DNA from 2 places in the Kitasatospora sp. McL0602 genome. Region 1 is predicted to be linked to the other one. Evidence: riboswitches for the same ligand, from Rfam matches in the RefSeq annotation. Region 1 holds a riboswitch; the other holds the start of a gene.
The links. Region 1 has a riboswitch for S-adenosylmethionine ahead of ACR68M_RS25815 (aminotransferase class V-fold PLP-dependent enzyme). Riboswitches for the same ligand answer to the same signal wherever they lie in the genome.

Region 1 (4,590 bases):
CGCGTCAAGGGGTCACCGCGAGGGGTGCTCGGGAGTAGCATCCGGAAGTGAACGTGGCCCGGGTCACATCCGGGTCGGCTATGAGTAAGTCGTATAAGAGGACGAGTCCCGGGGAGCAGGACCCATGGCGCACACGACCGACGAGACGCTCACTGTTCTTGTCTACAGCGACGACCGCAACACCCGTGAGCAGGTGTCGCTCGCGCTCGGCCGGCGCCCGGCCGCCGATCTCCCCGAGCTCGAGTACCTGGAGTGCGCGACGCTGCCCGCCGTCATGAAGGCGCTGGAGAAGGGTGGCGTCGACCTCTGCGTCCTGGACGGCGAGGCCACCCCCGCCGGCGGACTCGGCGTCGCCCGGCAGGTCAAGGACGAGATCTACGGCTGCCCGCCGGTGCTGGTGCTGATCGGCAGGCCGCAGGACTCCTGGCTGGCCGCCTGGAGCCGGGCCGACGCCGCCGTCCCGCACCCCGTCGACCCGGTCGCCCTCGTGGGGGCGGCCGAGACGCTGCTGCGGGCCCGCTGCGCGGGGCGGACGCCGGCGGCGCACTAGCGGCGGCCGCCGAGGGTTGTCCCGCACGGGTTGTCTCAGTAGGAGAGAAGACACCCGAAGACTCCGGCACCGGTGCGGTGCCGCTCGCTAGGCTGACTCCGTCCCTTGTTCGATGAAGCGATGAGAGCTGGAGTCAGCCATGGTGAACGTGCAGCCTGCGAACGGCGGTAGCGACCCCGCGCAGGTGGTCCGCACCTGGCCGGATCTCCTCGGCACGCTGCTCAGCGGCGCCGACCTCACCCAGCAGGACACCGCCTGGGCGATGGACCGGATCATGCGGGGCGAGGCCGGGCCGGTCCGGATCGCCGGGTTCATGATCGCGCTGCGGGCCAAGGGCGAGACGGTCGAGGAGGTCTCCGGCCTGGCCGAGGCGATGTACGCGCACGCCGAGCCGCTGCACATCCCCGGCCCCGCCGTCGACATCGTCGGCACCGGCGGCGACCGCGCCAAGACCGTCAACATCTCCACCATGTCGGCGATCGTCGCGGCTGCGGCCGGGGCCAAGGTCGTCAAGCACGGCAACCGGGCCGCCTCCTCCGCCAGCGGCTCCACCGACGTGCTGGAGAAGCTCGGCATCAGCCCCGACATCACCCCCCGCCGGGTCGCCGAGATCGCCGAGGAGGTCGGGCTGACCTTCTGCGCGGCCGCCAGGTTCCACCCCGCGATGCGGCACGCCGGCCCCACCCGCAGCGAACTCGGCGTGCCCACCGCCTTCAACATCCTCGGGCCGCTCACCAACCCCGCCCGCGTCACCGCCCATGCCGTCGGCTGCTTCGACACCCGGCTCGCCGGGCTGATCGCCGGGGTCTTCGCCCAGCGCGGCCACTCGGCCCTGGTCTTCCGCGGCGACGACGGGCTGGACGAGCTGACCACCTGCACCACCTCGCAGGTGTGGATCGTGAAGGACGGCAAGGTCCAGGAGACCGCCTTCGACCCCCGGGACGTCGGCATCGAGCTGGTCGAGATCTCGGCGCTGCGCGGCGCCGACCCCACCTACAACGCCGCCGTCGCCCGCCGGGTCTTCGCGGGCGAGCGCGGCGCCGTCCGTGACGCGGTGCTGCTCAACACCGCCGCCGGGCTGGCGGCACTGGACCTGACGGACGCTCCGCTGACCGAGCAGCTCGCCGCCGGGATGGAACGGGCGGCGACGGCCATCGACTCCGGTGCGGCGGAGGCGACCCTCAAGGCCTGGGCGGAGGCCTCGCTGCGCTGAGTAGGGACGGCGGGGGTCTCGGATGGCGGACGGGTGTTTGACCACGTGCTGGTCTGCTGCTTAGAGTCGGGGACAGGTCATGAGTGACAGCGACAAGCCCCAGCTTGCTGTCCGGCAACCCTCCGTCCGTGGCGGGGTGCCCTGGGTGAGGACCGGGCTCCGCGGCGATCCGTCCGCGTGGCAAGCGCGGACCACCGGTGTCTCTCTGCACTCCCGGGGTCCTGTCCCCGAAGGAGTGCACCCTCATGTCCGTCGCCACCGAACTCTGCGCCCCGCTCGCCGTCCTCGGCCACGATGTCCAGGTGCCGCTGGTCTCCGGTGAGAAGGTCGAGTACGCCGCGCTCGACTACGCCGCCAGCTCCCCGGCGCTCCAGCGGGTCTGGGACGACGTCGCCGCCTACGCGCCGTACTACGGCAGCGTGCACCGCGGCGCCGGGTACCTCTCGCAGCTCTCCACCGACCTCTTCGAGCAGAGCCGCCGCACGGTCGAGGACTTCCTCGACCTGCGGGAGGGCGACCAGGTCGTCTTCACCCGGGCGACCACCGACTCGCTGAACCTGCTCGCCGGGGTGCTCCCCGAGGGCACCCGGGTGTTCGCCTTCGAGACCGAGCACCACGCCTCACTGCTGCCCTGGCGCCGGGCGGGCCTGACGGTCAGTTACCTCCGCGCCCCGCGCTCGCACGCCGAGGCCGTCGCCCGCCTGGCGGAGGCCCTGGCCGCCGCCCCCGAGGGCCCCAAGCTGTTCTGCGTCACCGGCGCCTCCAACGTGACGGGCGAGCTGTGGCCGGTCGCCGAGCTGACCGAGACCGCGCACCGGTACGGCACCCGCGTCGTCCTGGACGCCGCCCAGCTGGCCCCCCACCACCGGGTGTCCGTCCGGGAGTCGGGCGTCGACTGGGTGGCCTTCTCCGGCCACAAGCTGTACGCGCCGTTCGGCGCCGGCGTGCTGGCCGGCCGGGCCGACTGGCTGGACGCGGCGGAGCCGTACCTCGCGGGTGGCGGCGCCAGCCGTACCGTCGCCCGGGAGGCCGACGGTTCGGTGGCCGTCGAGTGGCACAGCGGCCCCGCGCGGCACGAGGCCGGCTCGCCGAACGTGATCGGTGCATACGCCGTCGCCTCCGCCTGCCGGGCGCTCACCGAGGCCGGGTTCGACGCGCTGGAGGCTCGCGAGCAGGCGCTGATCGCCCGACTGAAGGCCGGGCTGGCGGCGATCCCCGAGGTCAAGGTGCTCAGCCTCTTCGGCGACGACGCGGCCCGGGTCGGGGTGCTGTCGTTCGTGGTGCAGGGGTGGAACAGCTCGCACTTCTCCGCCGCGCTCTCGGCCGAGTACGGCATCGGCGTCCGGGACGGGCTGTTCTGTGCGCACCCGCTCGTGCGGACGCTGCTGGGCGGGGAGGACGCCGCGCCGTCCGAGTGCGGCGCGCCGGAGCCGTCGCTCCCGGGCGAGCGCAGCCTCAACGCCATCCGGGTCAGCTTCGGCGCCGGCACCCCGGAGGAGCACCTGGACCGCTTCCTCGCCGCCGTCCGGGAGCTGGTCACGGACGGCGCGGCGTGGAGCTACCGCAACGAGGGCGGCCGCTGCGTGGCCGACACCCGGCGGTAGGGCTCCACGCCCCTGGTGAGCGGTTACTCGTCGTCGAAGCCGAGGGCGAAGGCGGCCTCGAGGTCGTGCTGGGAGTAGGTGCGGAAGGCGATCTGGGTCTCGGTGTGTTCGACGCCGGGGACCTTGTTGAGCTGGCCGGGGATCACCGCGGCGAGGTCGTCGTGGCGGCGGACGCGGACCATGGCGACCAGGTCGTAGCCGCCGGTCACCGAGTACACCTCGCTGACGCCTTCGATCGCCGCGATCGCCTCGGCGATCTCGGGGATGCGGTCGACGCTGGTCCTGATCAGAACGATCGCGGTGATCACTCGGGCTCTCCTTGCCGTGGGGGTCGCTGCCAGCGTATCCGGCGGACCGTCACGGCCCAGACGGTCAGGTACCCGGCGGAGAAGCCGATCACGTGGACGAGGTAGGCCACGCCGGGCCCGCCGGTGTGCACGGACCACCACTGGAGCACGAACCAGAGGCCCAGGACGAGCCAGGCGGGCAGCCGCAGCGGGAGGAAGAGGAGCAGCGGCACCAGCGTCGTGACCCGGGCGTGCGGATAGAGCCGCAGGTAGGCGCCGAGCACCCCGGCGATCGCGCCCGAGGCGCCGACCACGGCCCGGACGCTGTCCGTCGTGTGGGTCTCGGCGAGGGCGTAGCCGTACGTGGCGAGGTAGCCCATGGCCAGGTAGAGCAGCAGGAAGCGGATCCGGCCGAAGCGCTCCTCCACGCCGGGGCCGAAGACGAAGAGGAAGAGCACGTTGCCCAGCAGGTGCAGCCAGCCCGCGTGGACGAAGAGCGAACTGAGGACCGAGAGAACCGGGATCTTGGCCGGAGTGGGGGAGACCTCGCAGTCGGGGGTGGCCCTGGGCAGGGCGGCGAGCCGATCGGCGGTCAGGGGGTGGCCGGTCGTCAGCTCGACCGGTACGGCGCCCCAGCGCTGCTCGTACCGCTGCTCGGCGCAGACCCTCGCCTGCCCGGTGCCGTAGCCGGGGTTGAGGCCGAAGCTCGGGCCGGTCAGCAGGACGAGGGCGCTCAGGGCGATCAGCGCGAGGGTGACCACCGGCCGCCGGGCTGCCGGGTCGGCGTCACGGGTGCCGAGCCGGTCGAGGACGGAGAGCGCCATAGGGCGAGCATTCCTCCAGGGGTCGGTGCCGACACGGGGTGTACTGCGTGTGGGTTAACGCGCCTGAGCGTCCGGACCGGTGAACAGGGGGGTGAGGCCAGGCAATAGGCTT
Region 2 (4,590 bases), 2.6 Mb from region 1:
CTCAGCGGCCGGACGAGCCTTGCGTATGCGACCAGCCGGTCGGAGGCGTCGGGCGCAGGCATGGACGGGCCACCGGGACGGGCCGCCGCGAAGGAGTGCGCAAAGGAGTGCGGGAGGGAATACCCCGCAGGCGGCGGAGGGGAGTACGCCGACCAGAGCCGCACTCTACTCCCCCGCCGGGACGGGAATTCCCCGGGCATGCCGAAGCCGCCGGAAGAAACGGAACAATGCGTTCCGAATTCCACCGGCGGCTCGGGTCCGTGCAATGCCGCGGTTGCGTGCGGGGCGGTCAGCAGCCGCCCGCGACGGCCGGGATGACGGAGACGCTCGCGCCGTCCGCGACGGCCGTCTCCAGGCCCTCGGCGAAACGCACGTCGTCGTCGTTGACGTAGACGTTCACGAAGCGGCGCAGCTTGCCGGTGTCGTCGAGGACGCGGGCCGCGATGCCCGGGAAGTTGGCCTCCAGGTCCTGGACGACCTCGGCCAGGGTGCTGCCCTCGGCCTTCACCTCGGCGGCGCCGTCGGTGTAGGTGCGCAGGATGGTCGGGATGCGGACGCTGACGCTCATGTTCGGTGCTCCTAAAGCGGGTGGGGGTCAGGCGGAGGCGAGGCCGGCCGAGCGGAAGGACTCCAGCGTCGGCCGGATGACGGTGGTCATGCCGGCGTCGGAGACGGCGTCCAGGGTCTTCAGGCCGTCGCCGGTGTTGATCGCGACGGTCTCCTTGGCCGGGTCCAGCTGCCCGGTCTCGACGAGCTTCTTGAGCACGCCGACGGTCACCCCGCCCGCGGTCTCGGCGAAGATGCCCTCCGTCCGCGCCAGCAGCTTGATCGCCTCGACCACCTCGGCGTCGGTGACGTCCTCGACGGCGCCGCCGGTGCGCCGGGCGATGTCCAGCACGTACGGGCCGTCGGCCGGGTTGCCGATCGCCAGCGACTTGGCGATGGTGTTCGGCTTGACCGGGCGGATGACGTCGATCCCGGCCTTGAAGGCGGCGGAGACCGGGGAGCAGCCCTCGGCCTGGGCGCCGAAGATCTTGTAGGGGCGGTCCTCGACCAGGCCGAGCTTGATCAGCTCCTGCAGGCCCTTGTCGATCTTGGTGAGCTGGGAGCCCGAGGCGATCGGGATCACCAGCTGCTCCGGCAGCCGCCAGCCGAGCTGCTCGCAGATCTCGTACGCCAGCGTCTTCGAGCCCTCGCCGTAGTACGGGCGGAGGTTGACGTTGACGAAGCCCCAGCCCTCGCCCGCCGGGTCGCCGATCAGCTCCGAGCAGAAGCGGTTCACGTCGTCGTAGTTGCCCTCGATGCCGACCAGCTCGCCGCCGTAGACCCCGGCCATCACGACCTTGCCCTGCTCCAGGTCGTGCGGGATGAACACGCAGGACTTGAAGCCGGCCCGTGCCGCCGCCGCGCCGACCGCACCGGCCAGGTTGCCGGTGGAGGAGCACGACAGGGTGGTGAAGTGGAAGGCGCGCGCCGCCTCGATCGCGCAGGCGACCACCCGGTCCTTGAACGAGTGCGTCGGGTTCCCGGAGTCGTCCTTGATGTGCAGCTGCGCGGTGAAGCCCAGCTCGCGGCCCAGGTTGTCGGCCTTCACCAGCGGCGTCCAGCCCGGGTTCAGGTTCGGCTTGGAGGCGACGTCGGCGGGGACGGGCAGCAGCGGGGCGTAGCGCCAGATCGACGCCGGACCGGCCTCGATCCGGCGGCGGAGGTGCTCGGTGTCTTCGCTGCCGAAGTCGTACGCGATCTCCAGCGGGCCGAAGCACTCGACGCAGGCGAAGATCGGGCCGAGCTCGAAGCGGGTGCCACACTCACGACAGGACAGCGCGGCGGCGGGGCCGAGGTCGACGGTCGCGGGGGCAACAGGGGTAGCGGTAGCCATGATGGCGGAGGCCTCTCTCCTCATCTTCCCCGTGGCGCGGGCGCGCCACAGGACGGAATTGGCACCTGTCCCGCCGGGTCTGCGACCACGGAGCGAGAAGGTTGCCGGGACTTCGACGGGCCGTTCCCTCAGTCCCTCTGGATGAGCTCTATGAAGTTGTGGTCATACTCCTGGGCCGACCCCGACGTGCAAAGGTCCGACCGCAGTACGAAGACTGTATCCGAAGGCGGCCGCGATTCCGGGGAGCGTCCGCCCAGCGAGATGACACAGCCCATAACCGGCCACGGGCCGGAACAGCCTTGGGGGCCCGGCGCCTTGATACTCCAGGACGACAGACACGACCCACGAGGAGCGACACCGTGCAAGACGAGCTGACCCCGGCTCTCCTTCCCGAGGTGGCGTCCTGGCTGCGCCGGCGCTCGTGGACGACCGCCGACCGGCCCGCCGAGACGCTGCTCGCCGCCAAGCGGGCGGCGGGCCCGGCCGGCACGGTCAGCGTGGTGTTGCCCGCCCTCGACGAGGAGCCGACCGTCGGCGAGATCGTCCGGGTGATCCGGCGGGAGCTGATGGAGCGGCTGCCGCTGGTCGACGAGCTGGTCGTGGTCGACTCCGGCTCCTCCGACCGGACGGCCGAACTCGCCGCCGCCGCCGGAGCCCGGGTGGTGCACCGCGACGACGTGCTGCCCCGGCTGCCCGCCGCCCCCGGCAAGGGGGAGGTGCTCTGGCGCTCGCTGCTCGTCACCTCCGGCGAGATCGTCTGCTTCATCGACGCCGACCTGCGCGAGTTCGACCCGGCCTTCGTCTCCGGCATCGTCGGGCCGCTGCTGACCGACCCCGGGCTGCACCTGGTCAAGGCGATGTACGACCGGCCGCTGGAGACCGAGGGCGCGGTCGTCCCCGCCGGCGGCGGCCGGGTCACCGAGCTCGTCGCCCGCCCGCTGCTGGGCCTGCACTGGCCGCAGCTGGCCGGCTTCGTCCAGCCACTCGGCGGCGAGTACGCGGCCCGCCGCTCACTGCTCGAACAGCTGCCCTTCCCGACCGGCTACGGCGTCGAGCTCGGCCTGCTGGTGGACGCCCTGGACACCGTCGGGCTGGACGCACTGGCCCAGGTCGACGTCGGCGTCCGCCACCACCGCCACCAGGACGGCCAGGCGCTCGGCCGGATGGCCGCCACCATCTACCGGACCGCCCTGGAACGCCTCGACCGCACCCACCGCCTCAAGGCCGAGCCCGACCTCGTCCACCCACTGCTCACCCAGTTCACCAGAGACCCGGCGACCCGCGCCTTCACCGCCCACACCCACCCGGTCGGCGCCCTGGAACGCCCCCCGATGCGGACCGTCCCGGAGTACCGGGCGCGGGGCTAGTGCCGCACCCGGCAGGGTTTGCGCCCCCGCCACTCAGGCAAGGTTGCCTGTATGGCCGATCTCGCGACCGAACGTTCGAAGCCTGCCGGCGCCGCCCCCGTCCTGGTGGCCTCCAACCGTGGGCCGGTGTCCTTCAGCAGTGGGGACGACGGCGCGCTCACCCTGCGCAGAGGCGGCGGCGGCCTGGTCTCCGGCCTGTCCGCGATCGACGACCCCTCCGCCGTCTGGGTCTGCGCCGCACTCGGCGAGGCCGACCGGCAGGCCGCCCGGCAGAGCCCGGAAGGGCGGCTCGACCTGGGCGGATTCGACATCGGCGGACAGGCCGTCCGGATGCTGGACATCGACCCGGGCACCTTCACCCGCGCCTACAACGGCGTCGCCAACTCCACCCTCTGGTTCGTCCACCACCTGCTGTACGACACCCCGGTCACCCCCGTCTTCGACGAGCGCTTCCGCCGCGAGTGGGAGTCCTACCGCGCGTACAACACCGCCTTCGCCGAGGCCCTCGCCGCCGAGGCGGCCCCCGGCGCGGCCGTCCTGATCCAGGACTACCACCTCTCGCTCGCCCCGGAGCTGCTCCGGGCCCTGCGGCCCGACCTGCGGATCGGCCACTTCTCGCACACCCCGTGGGCGCCGCCCGAGTACTACCGGATGCTGCCCGACGACGTCGCCGCCGCCGTCCTCTCCGGCATCCTCGGCGCCGACCGCGCCGCCTTCCTGACCCGCCGCTGGGCGCTCGCCTTCGCCGACTGCTGCGAGAGCGTGCTCGGCGCCGTCGTCGACCGCACCGCGCTCACCGTCACGCACGGCGGCCGCACCACCCGGCTCGGCGTGCACGCCCTGGGCGCGGACGGCGACTTCCTCCGCAAACGGGCCCACCGGCCCGACGTGGAGGCCCGGTTGGCCGCACTGCGGGAGCAGGTCGGCGAACGCCGCACCATCGTCCGGGTCGACCGCACCGAGCTGAGCAAGAACATCGTCCGGGGCCTACTCGCCTACCGGCACCTGCTGCGCTCCCGGCCGGAGTGGCAGGACCGCGTGGTGCACATCGCCTTCGCCTACCCCTCCCGGCACGACCTGCCCGAGTACCGGGAGTACACGGCCGCCGTGCAGCGGATCGCGCACGAGATCAACGACGAGTTCGGCACGCCGAGTTGGCAGCCGCTGATCCTGCACGTCAACGACGACTTCCCCCGGTCGCTCGCCGCCTACCGGCTCGCCGACGTCGCCCTCGTCAACCCGATCCGGGACGGCATGAACCTCGTCGCCAAGGAGATCCCGGTGGTCTCCGACGCGGGGTGCGCCCTCGTGCTCTCCCGCGAGGCGGGCGCGTACGCCGAACTC

Region 2: it holds a riboswitch for S-adenosylmethionine, as region 1 does, so the genes downstream of both, thrC (threonine synthase) here and ACR68M_RS25815 (aminotransferase class V-fold PLP-dependent enzyme) in region 1, are expected to answer to the same signal.

Annotation. Positions count from the first base shown of each region.
Region 1 is NZ_CP197246.1:5,659,911-5,664,500, forward strand. It holds gene ACR68M_RS25805 (hypothetical protein) at 125-550, shown strand; gene trpD (anthranilate phosphoribosyltransferase) at 690-1,763, shown strand; SAM riboswitch class IV at 1,839-1,956, shown strand; gene ACR68M_RS25815 (aminotransferase class V-fold PLP-dependent enzyme) at 2,009-3,367, shown strand; gene ACR68M_RS25820 (Lrp/AsnC ligand binding domain-containing protein) at 3,391-3,675, opposite strand; gene ACR68M_RS25825 (rhomboid family intramembrane serine protease) at 3,672-4,478, opposite strand.
Region 2 is NZ_CP197246.1:3,078,137-3,082,726, forward strand. It holds gene ACR68M_RS13850 (ubiquitin-like small modifier protein 1) at 290-568, opposite strand; gene thrC (threonine synthase) at 596-1,903, opposite strand; SAM riboswitch class I at 1,897-2,027, opposite strand; gene ACR68M_RS13860 (glucosyl-3-phosphoglycerate synthase) at 2,239-3,246, shown strand; gene ACR68M_RS13865 (alpha,alpha-trehalose-phosphate synthase (UDP-forming)) at 3,298-4,590, shown strand, end outside.